Regions from separate parts of the Arthrobacter sp. TmtSoilC48 genome, predicted to be linked through region 2. Evidence: riboswitches for the same ligand, from Rfam matches in the RefSeq annotation. Region 2 holds a riboswitch; each other region holds the start of a gene.
What was found. Region 2 has a riboswitch for cyclic di-AMP ahead of AC6I97_RS19485 (C40 family peptidase). Riboswitches for the same ligand answer to the same signal wherever they lie in the genome.
Positions count from the first base shown of each region.

Region 1: another riboswitch for cyclic di-AMP. It lies ahead of AC6I97_RS20445 (aggregation-promoting factor C-terminal-like domain-containing protein); the one in region 2 lies ahead of AC6I97_RS19485 (C40 family peptidase).
Region 3: another riboswitch for cyclic di-AMP. It lies ahead of AC6I97_RS03965 (hypothetical protein); the one in region 2 lies ahead of AC6I97_RS19485 (C40 family peptidase).
Region 4: another riboswitch for cyclic di-AMP. It lies ahead of AC6I97_RS00275 (NlpC/P60 family protein); the one in region 2 lies ahead of AC6I97_RS19485 (C40 family peptidase).

Region 1 covers NZ_AP046049.1:4,454,950-4,459,195, reverse strand. Annotated here, with positions in the region: gene AC6I97_RS20450 (glycoside hydrolase family 13 protein) at 1-1,256, shown strand, start outside; gene AC6I97_RS20445 (aggregation-promoting factor C-terminal-like domain-containing protein) at 1,477-2,289, opposite strand; cyclic di-AMP (ydaO/yuaA leader) riboswitch at 2,295-2,452, opposite strand; gene AC6I97_RS20440 (sensor histidine kinase) at 2,587-4,080, opposite strand; gene AC6I97_RS20435 (response regulator transcription factor) at 4,084-4,246, opposite strand, start outside.
Region 2 covers NZ_AP046049.1:4,233,584-4,237,829, forward strand. Annotated here, with positions in the region: gene AC6I97_RS19475 (HNH endonuclease) at 1-370, opposite strand, end outside; gene AC6I97_RS19480 (NlpC/P60 family protein) at 698-1,450, opposite strand; gene AC6I97_RS19485 (C40 family peptidase) at 1,549-2,277, opposite strand; cyclic di-AMP (ydaO/yuaA leader) riboswitch at 2,282-2,445, opposite strand; gene AC6I97_RS19490 (M23 family metallopeptidase) at 2,591-3,421, opposite strand; cyclic di-AMP (ydaO/yuaA leader) riboswitch at 3,428-3,657, opposite strand; gene AC6I97_RS19495 (iron-dependent transcriptional repressor DtxR) at 3,857-4,246, opposite strand, start outside.
Region 3 covers NZ_AP046049.1:818,023-822,268, reverse strand. Annotated here, with positions in the region: gene AC6I97_RS03985 (alpha/beta fold hydrolase) at 1-363, shown strand, start outside; gene AC6I97_RS03980 (DUF6480 family protein) at 488-775, shown strand; gene AC6I97_RS03975 (ATP-dependent DNA ligase) at 874-1,941, opposite strand; gene AC6I97_RS03970 (hypothetical protein) at 1,989-2,222, shown strand; cyclic di-AMP (ydaO/yuaA leader) riboswitch at 2,352-2,502, shown strand; gene AC6I97_RS03965 (hypothetical protein) at 2,505-3,881, shown strand; gene AC6I97_RS03960 (AEC family transporter) at 4,127-4,246, opposite strand, start outside.
Region 4 covers NZ_AP046049.1:45,521-49,766, reverse strand. Annotated here, with positions in the region: gene AC6I97_RS00285 (NCS2 family permease) at 1-280, opposite strand, end outside; gene AC6I97_RS00280 (copper resistance CopC family protein) at 394-1,017, shown strand; cyclic di-AMP (ydaO/yuaA leader) riboswitch at 1,191-1,359, shown strand; gene AC6I97_RS00275 (NlpC/P60 family protein) at 1,363-2,130, shown strand; gene AC6I97_RS00270 (NAD(P)/FAD-dependent oxidoreductase) at 2,313-3,005, opposite strand; gene AC6I97_RS00265 (universal stress protein) at 3,434-4,246, shown strand, end outside.

The DNA.
Region 1 (4,246 bases), 220 kb from region 2:
ATGTTTTTTCGCGAAAACAGCCTGACCTCAATTGGGAAAATCCGAACGTTCGTGCTGCGATTCATCAAATGATGAATTGGTGGCTCGACCGCGGCGTGGACGGGTTCAGAATGGACGTCATCAATTTCATTTCGAAGGTGCCCACCTTGCCTGATGGAGTAACTGAACCGAACAAGCCCTACGCGGACGGAAGACCCTACTATGTCAACGGACCGAGGCTGCATGAATTTCTGCAGGAGTTCCATAGGAATGTCTTTGAACACCGTAACGACCAAATACTCACGGTTGGTGAGATGCCGGGAGTGACTGTGGAGGACGCGGTGAGGTTCACGGAGCACGGCGGCCCGGGGCTGAACATGATTTTCCAGTTCGACCACATGACCTTGGACATGACGCGCGGCAACAAATGGCTGCCCGGGGAGTTGCGGCTTGAAGAGCTGAAGGCGTGCTTGGGGCGTTGGCAGGAGGGGATGGCGGAGCGAGGCTGGAACAGCCTTTTTTGGGGTAACCATGACTCAGCTCGCGCCGTGTCCCGCTTTGGTGACGATAGCGAATACCGCGTCCAATCGGCCAAGATGCTCGCAGGGGTCCTGCACCTCCACCGGGGCACTCCCTACGTTTACCAGGGTGAGGAACTAGGTATGACCAATATGGTTTTTGACGCGATCAGCGAGCACAGGGACATTGAAGTCCTCAACTATCACCGGGAAGCTAGCGGGCACGGTGGGCAATCTGAGGCAGAAATCCTGAAGGCGGTGCGTCCTCTTAACCGCGACAATGCCCGCACACCGTTTCATTGGGATTCGACTCCCGGGGCTGGTTTCTCCAGTGGCACGCCATGGATAGCGGTGAATCCCAATTCCAGTTCCATCAACGCCGAGGCACAAATCGATGATCCGGAATCTGTATTCACGTTCTACAGGCAACTAATCGGGTTGCGCCACTCCGATATTGTGATCTCGCACGGCGACTTCAGGATGCTCTTGCCCTTCGACCGGAATGTCTATGCTTTCATGCGTTCCCTGGACGGAGTGGAGATGCTTGTCCTCGGCAACTTCTCAGATCGCGAAGTAGAAGTGGACATCGATGACGCTTCCTGGGCTTCTGCGGATCAGGTGCTTGGCAACTATGCCACTGAAGCATCGCTGATGATGCGCCCTTGGGAATTGAAAGTGTTCCGTCGCTTGCAGCCTCCTGTGGCTGCCATCTCGAATCAGCTATCCGTCCTTGACGAAACCGGGGGTCGACCAGAATGACGGGAGGTCGCTGATGTGTGGACCAGAACGCTCGCTCTGTGATCACCTGGCTCCGGCGTCAAAGAACCAGGCTTCGGCCTTGGTGCGGCGAAAACCGCCCCGCCTCCCGCCCGGGCGCATCAGTAGATCACTGCTGCGAACGGCGGAAAGCGGGGCGGCAATCGGGCCCTGCATGGTTTGAGCCCGCTGGGGTGGGCTCAAGCCCGCTTATTGAGTTGGCTTAGTACCAGTTGTTGGCCAAGTGGAAGGCAAGGGCCGCCGAGGGGGAACCGTAGCGTTCCTTGATGTAGTTCAGGCCCCACTTGATCTGGGTCTGGTAGTTGGTCAGCCAGTCATCGCCTGCGGTTGCCATCTTCGAAGCGGGCAATGATTGCACGATTCCGTAGGCACCACTGGAGGTGTTGGTCGCGGTGGTCCGCCAGTTGGATTCCTTCTCCCACAGTGTGTTCAGGGCAGTCATTTCGCCCGGACCCCAGCCGTAGTTGGCGAGGATGCTGGCGGCGTATGCCTTGGCAGCGGCGGGATCGTCCACGGCCTTGGGAGTGGCGGCTGCGGCTGCGGCTGCAGCAGCGGCGGCATCGGCAGCCTGCTTGGCGGCTGCATCAGCGGCAGCCTTTTCGGCGGCGGCCTGTGCGGCAGCTGCCTGGTCGGCGGCGGCTTTCTCGGCCGCAGCTTTTTCGGCGGCGGCTTGTGCCGCAGCTGCCTGGTCTGCAGCGGCCCTGTCTGCAGCGCCCTTCTTGGCAGCAGCATCCAAGGACGCCGAGATTTCAGCTGTTTTGTTGCTGGCCTGGGCGGTAGCCTGCGTCTCGGACGCCCGGCTCGTTTCGGGGAGATTGAATGCGGCGTTTGCGGCCTGGCCAAGCGATGCGACGCCCAATGCTGCGGCAACGACTCCTGCAACAACAGACATTCGTTGCCCGGTCTTGCCGCGGCGTGCAGCGTTCTTCAGAACGGTTTGCGACTTCGTCAGGGGAGCGTTGTGTTCGTCACGGTGACGCGCGGAAGGGCGCGTCTGATCGTTGAGTTCAGACATGTGTGATTACCTCTCAGCGCCTGCGGAGTTAGCTGTCGGGTTCGGATGAGGTCATCCGGCCGCGCGCGTGGCTGCGGCTTCACCCCAAGGGCAAGGAAAGTACTGTGCCCGGAGACTCTGGGTCCCCCGTCTCTGCCTCGAATGAGAACGGAACTCCGGGAAGTGGCAGAGCTCGGCGCATCCCGGGTGTGGGCCAGTTAGGGGCGACCCACCCTTTCGAAGGTACAGGAGGTTTCGGCTTAAGTCACATTTGGGTAACAGAGATCACGTTCACGGCGAGTCATGTTGCCCGATTCGTTATATGCGTTCGTTCAAAGCTGCGGGGAGTCGGAGAGTGAACTCCGTGCGTCCCGGCTGGGACGTTACTTCCACGCTGCCGCCATGCGCCTGGACGATGGATTCGACGATTGACAAGCCCAATCCGGAGGTCCCTTCCGACCCCGATCTCGCCGCGTCAGCCCGGGCAAAACGCGAGAAGATTCGCCCCTGGAAAGCAGTCGGAATACCAGGCCCGTTGTCCGTGACTGTGACCACCGCGCTACCGTCGGCGGAAAGCATGACGCCTGTGACCACCGTGGTACCTGGATCGGTGTGCTTGCGGGCGTTGGACAGCAGATTGGCCAGCACCTGATGCAGCTGGGTTGCGTCCCCGCGCACCGTAATGGGCTCGTCAGGGAGTTGGAGCTTCCAGATGTGGTCCGGTGCCATCACCTTTTCGTCGCTGACTGTCTCGATCACCAGCTGCGTCAGATCAACATCCGTGACCTTCAACGGCTGGCCTTCGTCCAGGCGCGCCAACAACAACAGGTCCTCCACAAGCGTGGTCATCCGTTCCGACTGGCTCTGGACCCGCGCCAGCGACTTCCTGCCGTCCTCCGTGAAGTTCTCCGTCATACGAAGCAGCTCGGTGTATCCACGGATGGCGGTCAGCGGTGTCCGAAGTTCGTGGGAGGCATCGGCAACGAACTGCCGGACCTTGGTTTCGCTCTCCTGACGGGCTTCCAGGGCCCTGGAAACGTTGTTGAGCATTTGGTTCAAAGCGTGGCCCACGCTGCCAACTTCAGTTCCAGGATGAGCGGCCGACGGCGGTACGCGCACCGCGAGTGCCACCTCACCGGCGTCGAGGGGAAGGCGCGATACTTTCGTTGCAACCTCCGAGAGTTGCTCCAGTGGCCGCATGGTCCGGCGGATGATGACGGTGCCGGCGAGGCCGATCAGCACCAGGCCGCCAAGTGAAACAAACACCATGGTCCATACCAGCGAGGCCTCGGCATTTTGCTTGTCAGCCAACGGCAGGCCTGTCGCAATCACATCGCCGTAGTTGGTCTCAACTGCCACCAGCCGATAGTCGCCGTTGGACAATGAACGGTCTACGGGCCGGTTGTCGCGGGGGAGCGAGAGCAGGACCTGCTTGTCTTCTGCCGAGAGTGCGACCCGGCGACCGTTTGCGTTGAGGAAGCCCGAGTTGATGACCGTGGAACCATCGATCCTCGCGTTAAGTGTCCCGGCGCCCTGGCCACGGGCCTCAAGGGGATCCGGCCGACCGCTGGAGGGAAAGTTCGACGGCGGTCTGCCGAAGTCATTCGCGCGGCCTGACGCCTGCTCCAACTGCTTGTCGAGCTGTTTGTTGAAGTACATGTCCATGGAGGCGTAACTAACCACTCCAACTGCACCGCAAATCGCCACCAGCAATGCCATCGCCACCAGGACCAACCGCGTGCGCAGATGCCAGGTGGAGGGATTGAGCCAGTTCCGCTGGGTCTTACGGGCTACTCCGGAAGAGGTGGACAAGATTCAGTCCGCAGGCTTGATGACGTAGCCAGCGCCACGGATGGTGTGGATCATTGGCGGGTGGTTGGCTTCGATTTTCTTGCGCAGGTAGGAAATGTACAGTTCCACGATGTTGGCCTGCCCGCCGAAGTCATAGTCCCAGACGCGGTCAAGGATCTGTGCCTTG
Region 2 (4,246 bases):
TGTGGTCACTCTTGGCGTTGTTGCATTTCAAACACGCCGCAACCAGGTTTTCCCAGGAATCCGCGCCGCCCCTGGATTTGGGGTGGACGTGGTCTATGGTGTGGGCTGTTTTCCCGCAGTAGGCGCAGCGATGGCCGTCGCGGCGGAGTACCCCGCGGCGGCTCACGGCGGTGATCCTGTTGTACCGGGGCCGGATGTAGCGATTAAGAAGGATCACGGATGGTCGTCCGAGAATCTCCTGTGGCCCGACGACAGGCTCGTCGCCTTCGGCCACTACGCTAGCTTTTCCAGTCAGCACAAGGACCAGCGCCCGGCGGAAGGTTACTACCGCCAGCGGTTCATATCCAGCATTCAGAACGAGTGTGCGCATGCACGTACCTCTTCACGGCCGCACCCGTCAGGGGCACGAGGGCCGGCTGCCCTCTGCTTGTACGGGCTGTGGATCGACAACACAAGGGTAAGCACTTGTATGCCGTATCAACGAATTTTTCTGTCGTTTCGGCTGTGGTGTTGGCGAAAATTCATGCGCGGGACACCTTGCAGAGGACGCGCACATTCCCTGAGGCCACGGAATCGGACTTGCGCCCCCCCGGATTTGGGTGTCGGCAGCCCGCTTCTCTGGCTGCCACGAAAACCGGTGATTAAAGCAGAACACCCCGCCGACCTGAGCCTGCGGGGTGTTCCGTGAAGTAAGTGATCAGCCGTTGACGCGGATGAAAACGGGGCCGGAGCCAACGTTCACGCTGAACAGTGCCGTGGTGGATCCGTTCCATCCACCGTGGACTGCCATGCCGTTGCCGACGTAAACAGCGATGTGTGCCATTCCGCCATAGCCGCCGTTGGCGTAGTAAGCGAGATCGCCAGGCTGGGCTTCAGCTGCACTGACCGTGCGGCCGAGGGAGAGGTAGCCGGCCGGCCAGTCGTGGAAGTGAATACCGACCGCGGCCAGCGAGTTGGTCACCAGCATGGTGCAGTCCTGTGTGACGCCGAGCTGTGCGTAGGCCGCTGCAGCGATAGCTGCACCGAGGCCGCTGGATGCAGCGGGCGCCTTGGCTGCGGACGCGTCAGCGTTGACCGCCAAAGTTGCGGTGCCACCGGCAGCCGGAGCTTCCTTGGCGGTCGCCTTCTGGACGACGGGAGCCGGGGCTTCCTCAGTCTTGACCACAGGGCGCTCATAGGAGATGGCAACGCTGGAATCAGCAGCAATGGTGGCCTGGGCAACCGACTGCACGTCAAGGGTGGAAGCAGACGTAGATTCCCGCTGAACGTTGGTGTCCGCAGCATTGGCAGCAACTCCGCTGGTCAGGACAAGGCCCGACGCAGCTGCGATCACTGCTGCCTGACGGCCAACGCCACCGGCGTTGTCGCTGACAGCCTTGGCAATGACGGCAAGTGAGCTGGTCTTGGGGGCCTCAGCTCTATGCCGTGCAACCTTGTTTGCACTGGTCATGATTACTCTCTTTTCGTAGCCGCGCACGCTGGGACCGCACGCGGGTTATGGGCTGCCAGCACTTGGGGGGCATGCTGGCTTACCCCGAATGGGATTTCCTAGCGGAGGGTGTAGAACGAGGATGTGCCGGTGGAGGCCACGGAGTGCAGGAGCGTGCCCTGGCTGGGGTTCAAAGCGCTGATCATCATGCCGTTGCCGACGTAGATGCCCACGTGGGCTCCGCCGTTCTGAACGACGAGGTCGCCAGGGGCAGGGGTGCTGGTGGGGGTCATGATCGTCCAGGCATTGACGCGGGGGATGCTGATGCCGGCCTGGGCGTAAACCCACTGGGTAAATCCGGAGCAGTCCCAGCCGTTGGGGGAAGTGCCGCCCCAAACGTAGGGGTGGCCGATGCCGGTGTAGGCAATTGCTGCAAGTCCGGAGGCTGCCGCGCTTGAAGCAGCATCCTTGGCCTTGGAGGACAGGGCACCGAGGGTGCTGTTCGCTTGGTCTTCGGTCGACGTGCGCTGGGAGGCCCGCTGAACCTTGGGAGCTTCCTTGGTGACCACAACGGGGCTTTCGAAGGAAACCGTTGCGGTGGGCTCCGCGGTAACAACTGCGGTGGCGACCAACTGCTGGGTGCTGGAAGATTCCGACTTCGAAACGTCGGTGTCAGCGGCCTGGGCCGGGAGTCCAACACTGAGAACGAGCCCCGAGGCTGCGGCCAGAACGGCGGCTTGGCGGCCTACGGTGCCTGCATTGGTTGAGACAGCCTTGGAAAGGGTGTTCAACGGGTTCGTGCGAACCAATTCGGCGCGATGGCGCGCAGGGGTAGTGCGTGATGACACGAAGGTAGCCTCTCCCAATGCCTGCGAGGTGAGCTGTCGGATTCGGATGGGAGTCATCCGGCCGCGCGGCTTCAAGGAAGCTTCTGCGACTTAACCCCAAGGTCTTCTGACTCGAAGACCAAAATTGGTTCCCCCGCCCCTGCCAGACGATTTTTGCGAACGGACCTCGAGTGGTGGCAGAGCTAGGCAATCCACTCAAGTGCACCGGCCCCCTAAAAAGCCGATGCGCTTTAGACGGTACAACAGATGTTCGTGAATGTCACATTCAGGTCACGGGGCGTGTCATGGATGCGAGAGACAACCATCAAATTGCTCAGAGCCAGCCCATGGGATCTACGACTTCGCCGTTTACCTGGACCTCGAAGTGGAGGTGGCAGCCGGTAGATGCTCCTGTGGTGCCACTCAGCGCGACGGTATCGCCGCGGCTGACAGTCTGCCCCACCTTGACGTTGAAGGACGACAGGTGGTTGTACGTGGTCTCAAGGCCGTTGCCGTGATCAATCACAACGCGATTGCCTCCGCCGTACTCATGCCACCCGGCGAACGTGACCTTGCCTGCAGCGGCGGCGTGGACGGCGGTTCCGCACTGGGCCACGAAGTCCTGGCCACGGTGGAAGTCACCGGTGCCGCCGGTAAGGGGGCTGACGCGGTAGCCAAACGGCGATGCCGTGACCAGCTTGTCCAGAGGACTTCCCAAGGTGCCAAGTGAGGAAGCACGCTGAATGCTCCCCGCTGACTGGGCGCTCAACAGCTGCTTGAGCTTGCCGTCCGGGTCAGCGGCGGTGGCCACTGCGGCACGACTGAAATCGATTTTGGCAGAGGCTGCTGCAGAAACTTCGGGCTGGCTGCCACCGGGCACGGAGAGCGCCGCCTCGGTCTGGCCCGATTCCGACGTGGCCATGACGGGGCTTGTGGCAGGCAGACCTACAGTCAGGGCAAGTCCGGTGGCTGCAAGCGCGACACCGGCCTTCTGCCCTACACCACTGGCTGACGCGAAGTCGGCTACCTGGCGCAACGGGCTCTTACGGCGGCGCACCTGACGCGGGGTGTCGCGTGGCCGGATCTCCATTGCGGCGCGGGCTGGCCGCAGCTCAGCAGTGGGGCCGGACGCACGGCGACGGCCCCTGACGTTCTGCGATGTCAAACTCTGTTCCTCTCTGGAAAGCCTGCGAAGTTAGCTGTCGGATTCGGGTCAGAGAGTTCAAAGACCCGGTCCGCACGAAGCGCAAACGGCACACAGGTATCCCCGGAAGGACTTGCGTTAGTAGGCACTTCTGCTGCGGACTTCACCCCAAGGCTGCTTCTTTAGGCAGCCGCTTGTGGTTCCCCCGCCTCTGCCAGTAGTTGATGACACACCTGATCTGCTGGCAGAGCTCGGCTCCAGATCAGGTAACGCTTTGGTATCGGCGCTAGTAGATAACTATAGGTGATTAAAGCCCGCAGTAATAAATTCGTTATCTTTCCAAAACGACCGTGTTGCGGGTGCTCCATATCATCAGTCGCGGAAAGCCGCAGGTCATACGCGCGCCAACCACCACAAAGTGAGATCCGACACTCCCGTGGTCAGGGCAAGTCAGAGTCAGCTGACGGCGACGAAGACGTGCGCAGCGACCTCGGGAGGCAGCTCCAGTGCTCCTTCAATGCCCGGAACGCGGACGGAGATGTACTCCCCCACCCGTTCCAAGGAGACGGTTGCGCCAGGACGAATTCCGCCTTCATCGAGCTGGGTGAGGAGCTCGGGCTCAACCTGGATGGGTTCAGCAAGCCGGCTGACCACTACACGCGAATCGGCAGCGTACCCGTCCATCGCATGCAGCAGGTTCACGTCCAGGCGGGAAAGAGGCTGGTTGGCGAGGCCGCCAAGGGCTTCCAAGCCCGGAATAGGGTTGCCATATGGTGACTCTGTGGGGTGCTGCAACAACTCATAGAGCCGCCGTTCCACCCGTTCGCTCATGACGTGTTCCCAGCG
Region 3 (4,246 bases), 3.4 Mb from region 2:
GTGGGGCGGCAGTCGCTGGCCCTGTTCCTGGATGGCCTTCTCCGCGAAAGCCCATCGTCCAACTGGATCGTGATCACTGACTATCTGCAATGCGGGCCCCGCTGGTACCTCACGGAGCTGCCCGTAATGATGAAGTACCCGACCGAAAAGCAGTTGGCTAAAATCCGGACTCCGGTGCTGGTGCTTCGAGGGAGCCGCGATCATGTGGCCGGGCCGGAGTGGGCGCTTAAGCTCTCCCGCGCGGTGCCCCAAGGGCGCCTCGTTGAAATCCCCGGAGTTGGACACGTCGCCCAGCACATGCGGCCGAAAGCTGTTGCGGACGCCATCATGAGCTTCGTCGCTGCCACCTCCCGCCAGAGTTAGGCACTGATGCAAGCACTCATGCACGACGGCGTAACCCGGCGTGGGTGCCCCTTGTTGGGTTTGCGACCTGGAGACTAGGCTGGCCGGGCAAGCACAAAAGTAAGTTTGCTTAGGAAGGGTGACCATGACCAGCTATGACCCTGAGGACGATCCCCGGACCTTCGGAGTTTCCGGCGACGCCGAGCCAGCCGACACGACAGGCGACACCGCTGGCGTCACTGCCGGCGACACCGACGATGTCCACACGGATCCCGACATGCGCCAGGACGAGGACGACGATCCCGCAGCTTCCGCCAACCCCGATCCCCTGGACGGCAACGTCACGGGACTCGAGCCTGGAGGCGGCGTACCTCCGGGCGAAACCCCACCCGCGGAGGGCAGCATGAGCAGCGACCAGGGACACGAAGAGTAGCTCGTCCCCAAGCCGCTGTCCTGTCGCTGCCCAGCAACGTATTAGCGGCCCAGCAACGTACTAGCGGCCCAGCAACGTATTAGCGGGGGCAACTCCGGTTACGGCAGCCTCAGTATCTCCCCGAGGTCATAATCAGCTGGCTCCTCCAGCTGGGAATACGTACAGCTCTCCGGAGTCCGGTCCGGCCGCCATCGACGAAACTGGGTGGTGTGCCGGAACCGGTCGCCTTCCATGTAGTCATACGCAACCTCGATGACGAGCTCGGGCCGAAGGGGAACAAAGGAGAAGTCCTTGCCGCCGCTCCACCGGCTTTGCGCGCCCGGCATCCGGGAACCAGTAGCGGCGGCATCTCCTTGGTCGGCCCACTGACCCCAAGGATGTTCGCTGAACTCCGTCTGGTATGGCTCAAGTTCAGCCACCAGGCTTTCGCGCTTGGCCATGGGAAATGAAGCCACCACCCCAACGTGCTGCAGCTGGCCGGCGTCGTTATACAGCCCAAGCAGCATCGACCCGACAACCTTTCCCGTTTTATGCCAGCGGAATCCGGCCACCACGCAGTCCGCGGTCCGTTCATGCTTGGTTTTGAACATGACGCGCTTATTCGGTTGGTATGTCTCCTCGAGCGGTTTGGAAAGTATGCCGTCAAGCCCGGCGCCTTCGAGCTGCACGAACCACTCCTGTGCTTGGTCAAGTTCCGTCACCGCCGGTGTTACGTAAACGGGCGCCTCAGCCTTGGACAGTGCCCGCTCCAAAGCTGCTCGACGCTCGGAAAACGGCTTGTCCATGAGGTTCTCGTCTCCCAGCGCGAGGATGTCGAATCCGATGAAGGAGGACGGGGTGCTCCCGGCCAGCATCCGCACACGGCTGTCGGCGGGATGGATGCGCTGCTGAAGGCCCTCGAAGTCGAGCCTGTTCCCAGCTATGAGGACAATCTCGCCGTCGATCACGCATTTGTCCGGGAGATTCTTCCGAAGGGCTTCCACCAGCTCAGGGAAATACCGTGTCATAGGACGTTCGTTTCGGCTACCCAGGATGATCTCATCACCATCTTTGAAAACGATGGTCCTGAACCCGTCCCACTTTGGCTCAAAATGACCCACATCAGGGATCGAAGGAACAGACTTGGCAAGCATGGGCGAAATGGGCGGCATCACTGGGAGGTCCATACGACTATGTTCTACCTGCCGCCCGCGGCGGAAGCTAGTCTTGGGCCATGGATATCTTGGCCGTACTAGTGGCAGTGCTGGCAGCACCTGCCCTCATTGCGGCCCTTTGGTTCTGGGTCTTGCGCCAGAACAGCAAGGGTAAAGTCCGGCGCGGCGCCACGGGTGGGATGCTTGGTGTGGCCGACGAAATTTTCCGACCCGAGACCCATTACGCACACCAAGTCCAAAGGATCCAGTACGAGCTGCCAGCCCCGGCTCCGGCCCCGGAGCCTAAGTCCTAACGGGCCTTCGAGCCGGAAGGCGTCCCGCCCGTTACATTAATGTGACTTTGCTATGCCGCTCATGTACCGTCGAAGAGCGACCCTCATCTCCGCTGGGCCGCTTCCGGGTTGACGCCGAGCTCTGCCGCAAACCGGAATCCGCCAGACCCGCGGCAGAGACGGGGGACCCAGAGTTCCCGGGCCTGATTTTCCCTAGGCCCTTGGGGTGAAGCCGCCATGTGCGGCCGGACGGCCTCGTCCGAACCCGACAGCTAACCTCGCAGGCGTTGAGAGGCAACCACCATGTCCCCAACCATGGATCAGCCGCGCCGCGCCCAAATAGCGCGCGAGCGTACCCAGCCAACCGGACGCCGTCGGGCCCAACCCAGCGGATCCTCCACCAGCACGCCGGAAGCAGAAGCAGGTTTAGCAGGCACGACGCCGGAACCCGCCACTGCTTCTATTCCCGCCTCTGCTTCCAATCCCCAAACTGCGGCACCCATTACGCGCGCGGCCGCTCGGGCGGCAGAGCGTGAACGGGCAGCCCAGGCAGCTATTTCTGCTGAGACAGTCCCCACTGAAACTGCTCCAGCAGAAACAGCACCAGCGGATTCTGCAACAGCGGACTCTGCTCCGGCGGACCCTGTTCCCCTGGAGCCGGCAACTGCTGCGATTCCAGCTGTTCAGGCGGCCGAACCGGTCGCGCCCGAACCCGCAGCGAATCCCGAACCTGCCACCGCTGCCATCCCGATCGTTCAGGCGGCCGAACCGGTCGCGCCCGAACCGGTCGCAGCGAATCCCGAACCTGCCACCGCTGCCATCCCGATCGTTCCGGCTAAGAGCCCCGCACAGCTTGCCGCAGCCGCGACCGCCGCCTCTGGTCTCGCAAGCCGGAAAGCCCTTCGCGCCCAGGAATCGGGGAGCGGTACGGCCCGTAAGGCGGCAACTGCTGGCGAAACCCCGGCTGGCGGCGCCCCTGCCTTCGGAGCTTCATCACTGGGAGCTTCATCCCTGGGCGGGTCATCCTTCAGCCCCGAACCGCACGCCGTGCTCACCAAGGCCGCCTCGGTCAAAACAATGGGCCAGCGCATGGCAGTCGTCGCTGGGGCCTTGGGCTTGGTATTGACCGTTGGCACCATGAGCCAGGCCTTCGAGCTTCCCTTCTTCGGGCAGGAAACGCCGGCCCAGGAAGCAAGCGGCGCAAAGACGGGTAGCGACAGCAGGCAGTCAACTTCGGCTACCCCTGCACCCAGCTCGTCCTCCGCCAGCGCCTCCGCGTCGTCGGCCACCAGCGAGGCCGGAAAGCCGGCAACCGTAGCAACGCAGTCGTCAGGAGAGGCACCCGACCAGGCGCCGTCGTCGTCCCTTCCGACTCCGCAAGTGTCACTCGCGGATCCTGTTTGGGTGCCTTCGGCAGTCCCGTCGGCTGTTGTTCCCGTCCCGGGCGTGACAACTCCTGTTCCAACCCAGCCGGCCCCGAGCCCGGTTCCGTCGGACACGGTCACCACCCCACCTGCCACGACGACGCCGACCCCCACCGGCACTCCGGCACCAACTCCAACACAGGCTCCGGCGCCAAAGCCAAAGCCGACCGGCAGTCCCAGCACCACCACACCGTCCAGCGATTCACCCCTGGACCTGGACGGCATACTTGACGGCGCCACAGGGATCTTGAAATGAGCACGCGGCTTCCCAGGACCAGCGCGCACGTCGGATGGCATGGCCGGTACTGCAGCAGCAGCCGCACTGCCACCTTCCGCAATCGGATGGGCCGCTGGAGCTGCCAACGGTTGCGCCGGGCCTAAGGAATCACAGCAACCAGAATCAAGACAACAAGACGAGGCGGGCACCCGACCCTGAACTGCTCCACCCGGGTGCCTGCCTCTTTTGTTTCGTGTGTCGCTTTTTCCCGGCCTCGATCGCTTCTATCCAAGCAGCCACGCAACCATAACCAACGCCCCGATGCACAGGACCGTTGTACAGAGGATGACATCCCGGGCCATTGTCATCCCGCGTCCGTAGGGAGAAGCGAAAAGGAAGACGTT
Region 4 (4,246 bases), 4.2 Mb from region 2:
CGTTCACTCCCAGGCCCGTTGCCACCGCGAAGGGGTGCTTCGCCCAGGCGCCCATGAGGATCGTGAGGATGCCCGCAACGAAGGCAGTGGTTGCCGCTACGGCCGTGAAGCCGAGCGATGCTCCCCTCGAGTCTGCCCCGGAGAGGATCAGCGGGTTCAGGACCACGATGTAGCTCATGGCGAAGAAGGTCGCGAAGCCGCCGCGGATTTCCCGCGAGTATGTGGACCCGCGCTCGGAGATCTTGAAGTAGCGGTCGATTGCAGAACCTTGTTTAAGCATGAAGGTCTCCGGGGATCGGGGGAGTTTGCTCTCAAATCCTATGCCCGCCAATGTGGGGTGCTGGAACGATTCGCCTAGTCTGTAAGGAAGCCAACACTAGGAGAAACCGCCCCATGCGTACCATCCGCCCGCTTCTGGCCGCCGTCGTAGCCGCTCTTGCTTTCGCTTGCGCGTTGCTGCTTGGAGCTGCTCCGGCCTCCGCGCACGACGTCGCCGAATCAACAACCCCGGCCAACGGTGCCAGGGTGGCTGAAGTGCCGGCGTCGGTATCCATCACGTTCAACAACCAGCCACTGGCCATCGGTTCCGGCGTGACCGTCACCGCCGGGGGCGAAAACTGGGCAGATGGCGCAGTGGAAATCATCGACAACAGGGCTGTCCAGAAGCTGCGTCAGGGCGCTCCAGCCGGCGAATACACCGTGGTGTGGCGCGTGGTCAGTTCAGACTCCCACCCGATCGAGGGAACCTTCAAGTTCACAGTTTCCGGGACAAGCACGACGACGGCGAGCGGCTCGGCAGGTGCCTCCGCCCCGGCTTCGGCGGCTGTTCCGACGGCGGGCACAGCGGCCCCCGGTACGGAAAATACTGAGCCGGCTCCGGCAGCTTCCCAGCCCTTCCCCTGGAGCATCGTTGGCCTCGCTGTGGTGGCGATCGGTCTCGTGATCTTCCTCGCTGTTACAGCCCGGAAGAAGCTAGCGGCCCCCAACGACCCGGATGGCGAAAATTCCCCGGAATAGCGGGGTTTTCTACATACTTGCGAAGATCTCGAAACGGTTACTGCGACACGCCAAAAACGAACTGCTCGTTACGTAAATGTGACTTTGCGGTGATCTTCCCGTAGGGTTGTACCTGTGCCTGTTCCACGTAACGGGCATTCCGGTCTGATTGCCTAGCTCTGCCGCAGTCCGGAATCCGTTCGCAGACAAACCTACGGCAGAGACGGGGAACCCATTTTGGCCCGCTTTCAGAGCGCGCCTTGGGGTGAAGTCACGAAGCTTCCGCTGCACAGCGGGGGATAGTGGCCGGGTGACTCCCATCCGAATCCGACAGCTAACCTCGCAGGCATCGGGAGAGGCTCTTTCATGTCTTCACGCATTCTTCGCGGCCGTCGTAAGGCGGACAGCGTACGTCCTAATCCGTTCATCTCCATCTCCAAGGCTGTTGCCAGCAACGCCTCCGGCGCAGGTCGCCAAGCCGCTGTCATCGCAGCAGCTTCAGGCCTGGTCCTCACGGGCTCCATCGCTGCCCACGCAGCAGAGACCCCTGTTCAGCGCGACTCCAGCCCCGCTACTGTCGCCGAGACCGTTACCGAGGGTCCCACCAAGGTTGTTACGGCCGCATCGACGGCCACCATCAACTTCGAGCGCCCCGCGGTTGCTTCCGTAGCGGCTCCCGTCATTGAAAAGCCGGCTCCTGTTGCTCCGGCTCCGGCGGCCAAGAAGGCGCCCGCAGCGGCTACCGTCCAGGCCGCTGCAACTACTACGGCTACCGCCCCAGTGGCATCCGCGCCTGCTGCAGCTCCGGCTGTTGGTGGCATCAACGCTGCCATGGTCGCCTCGGCTTACGCCCAGATCGGCATCATGCAGGATTGCACCGCGATGGTGGAACGGGCCCTCGGCTCTGCCGGCATCCCGGTTGGCGACCTCGCACCCATGCAGTTCCTGAACTACGGCAAGGTTGTCAGCGACCCCCAGCCCGGTGACATGATCGTCCAGTCCGGCCACGTAGCCATCTACATCGGCAACGGCCAGGCCATCAGCGGTGGCATCAACGGCAACCAGACGGGCATCCACCCGATCAGCTGGCTCACCGCAACCGGCCCCATCACGTACGTACGCGCTGGCGCCTAAGCTTCACGCTCCAACTCAAAGGCCGGTGCTTTCGAGGACAAATGTCTTCGGAGGCGCCGGCCTTTTGGGTTAATTTTTGTTCTTTTTAGGAACATGCTTTGGTTGGCTCGATCGTTTCAAGGCCAGGGTTCTCCGCCAGGTTTCTACGCGCAGGGTTCCAGGTAAAGGCTCCAGGCCAGGTTCTAGGCGAGGGCGATGCCCGGCCCGGCGGGGAGGGCCACCTTGGATGAGATCGCTTGCCCCACTGCCTTGGCTTGCCGTAGTACTTCCTTGGGCGTGGGTGTAATAAGTTCCCCAACGCCCACCAAGTGCATCCCGACTGCACGCATGGCTGCCACGAAGTTCTGGCCTATGGCGATTCCCAGATCGGCAAGCATTCGGCGCAGCTGGCTCTGGGCGCAGCGCGTCACCACGATGTGGTCTGCCAGGAGAACCCCGCTGGCTGTATGCACGGCCCATTGACGTGGGGTGGATTCGAGGGGGCCATAGACGCTCATCCCAGCCCTCAGGCTGCCCGTGGTCAGGCTTGCAACGGGTCCGTATCCAAGCTGCAACGACGAGTCGCCGCCCAGGAAGTCCAGCCGAACAGCGCGTGTGGTGGTGCGGACATCCAAGTGATGGCTGGCGGCGTAATTGCGCAAATGGCGCAGGATCTCGTTGCGCTCCTGCATTGCCGCGGGATCTGCTGCGTCGCAGCGCTGGAGCATTCCCGTGTGGACCGCTGGTCCGGTGGTCGATAAAGAACCAAAGCCATCCAGCACGATGGAACCGACGCCGTAGCGGCTGAGCTCGCTGGCAACAGCCAGGCCGGAGAGGCCGGTGCCGATCACCACGGTGGTAGTCCGTTCCGTGACGGAATCAGGAGTGAGTGACACTGCTTGGGTTCCTCCTTGACGTGTGTGCCTTTCGGCAGCGCGCTGGATCGCGTCCGAGTTCCCCAAGCGGCCGCAAATAAATGGCCGGGTTGTGTCCTGGGACACCTTTGCCGGCCATTCGGTGACTCGAACACTACCGAACTTTTTCTGCCATGGATAGCCTCGGCGACAGCGTGTTTTGGATGTTCATCCGCAGCGCAACCCGGCGCGTGGTGAGCGTGCCGGAAACCGAGCCCGGACCGTTATCCACATAGCCCAAAGTCGCCTTGATTCGGCATTGCCAACCGAGAATAGTGGGCATTGGAAGGAGAACCCCGAGGGTTTCTTCGGCCCCGGCTATTGGTTGCGCGCCAGCAAAGGATCACCGGTATGGAGAACCTCTGGCAGAATGGCCGGAACATCAAGCAGTAGGTGGAGAGGCGGGCCCCATGGACCAGCACGGCAGACACATTGAAGAACCACTGGACGGCGGGGACCAGGCTGTGGCGCCTGGTGGAATCGTCGTCGGAGTGGACGGTTCCGAGCATGGTCAATGCGCCCTTGTATGGGCTGCGCGTGAGGCGGAACGGCGCCAACTTCCCCTGCATATAGTCACGGCTTATTCGGTGCCCATCTTCGCAGCGTCCGGCCTCGACGGCGGATACGCCACCGTGGACGATTCCGTGATCCGCGAGGGCGCGGAAGCAATCGTCAAGCAAGCCATGGATAAGGTCTCAAGCTACAACATTGACGTCGATGCGTCAGTGGAGAATGGGGATGCCGCGGGAGTCCTCCTTGACCTCTCTGCGAACGCTGCACTCCTCGTGTTTGGCAGCCGTGGCCGTGGTGGCTTTGTCGGGCGTCTCCTGGGCTCGGTCAGCAGCGCCTTGCCGGCCCACGCAAAATGCCCCACCGTAACGGTCCCGCTGTATTGCGCCGATCGTTTGGGCGAGAACACCGAGGACAAGCACATCAAGGCTGAGCACGCCAAGGCCGGGCCGCGAACGGTGGAAAACGTCGTCGCCGTGGGTGTGGACGGTTCGGAGCAGGCCCGCGTCGCCGTTCTCGAGGCAGCCGAACAAGCCCAGCGGATGGGGGCCAAACTCCGCGTCATCTGCGCAGTCCCGCAGTACAGCGGCTCCTTGGCCTGGGTGCCGGCACCGTTGGATCGCGATGCCCTGTTCGCGGATATCAAAGTCCAATTGGATGCAGGCGTCGCCTGGCTCCGCAGCCACTTCCCGCAGCTGCCCGTGGAAACGGAC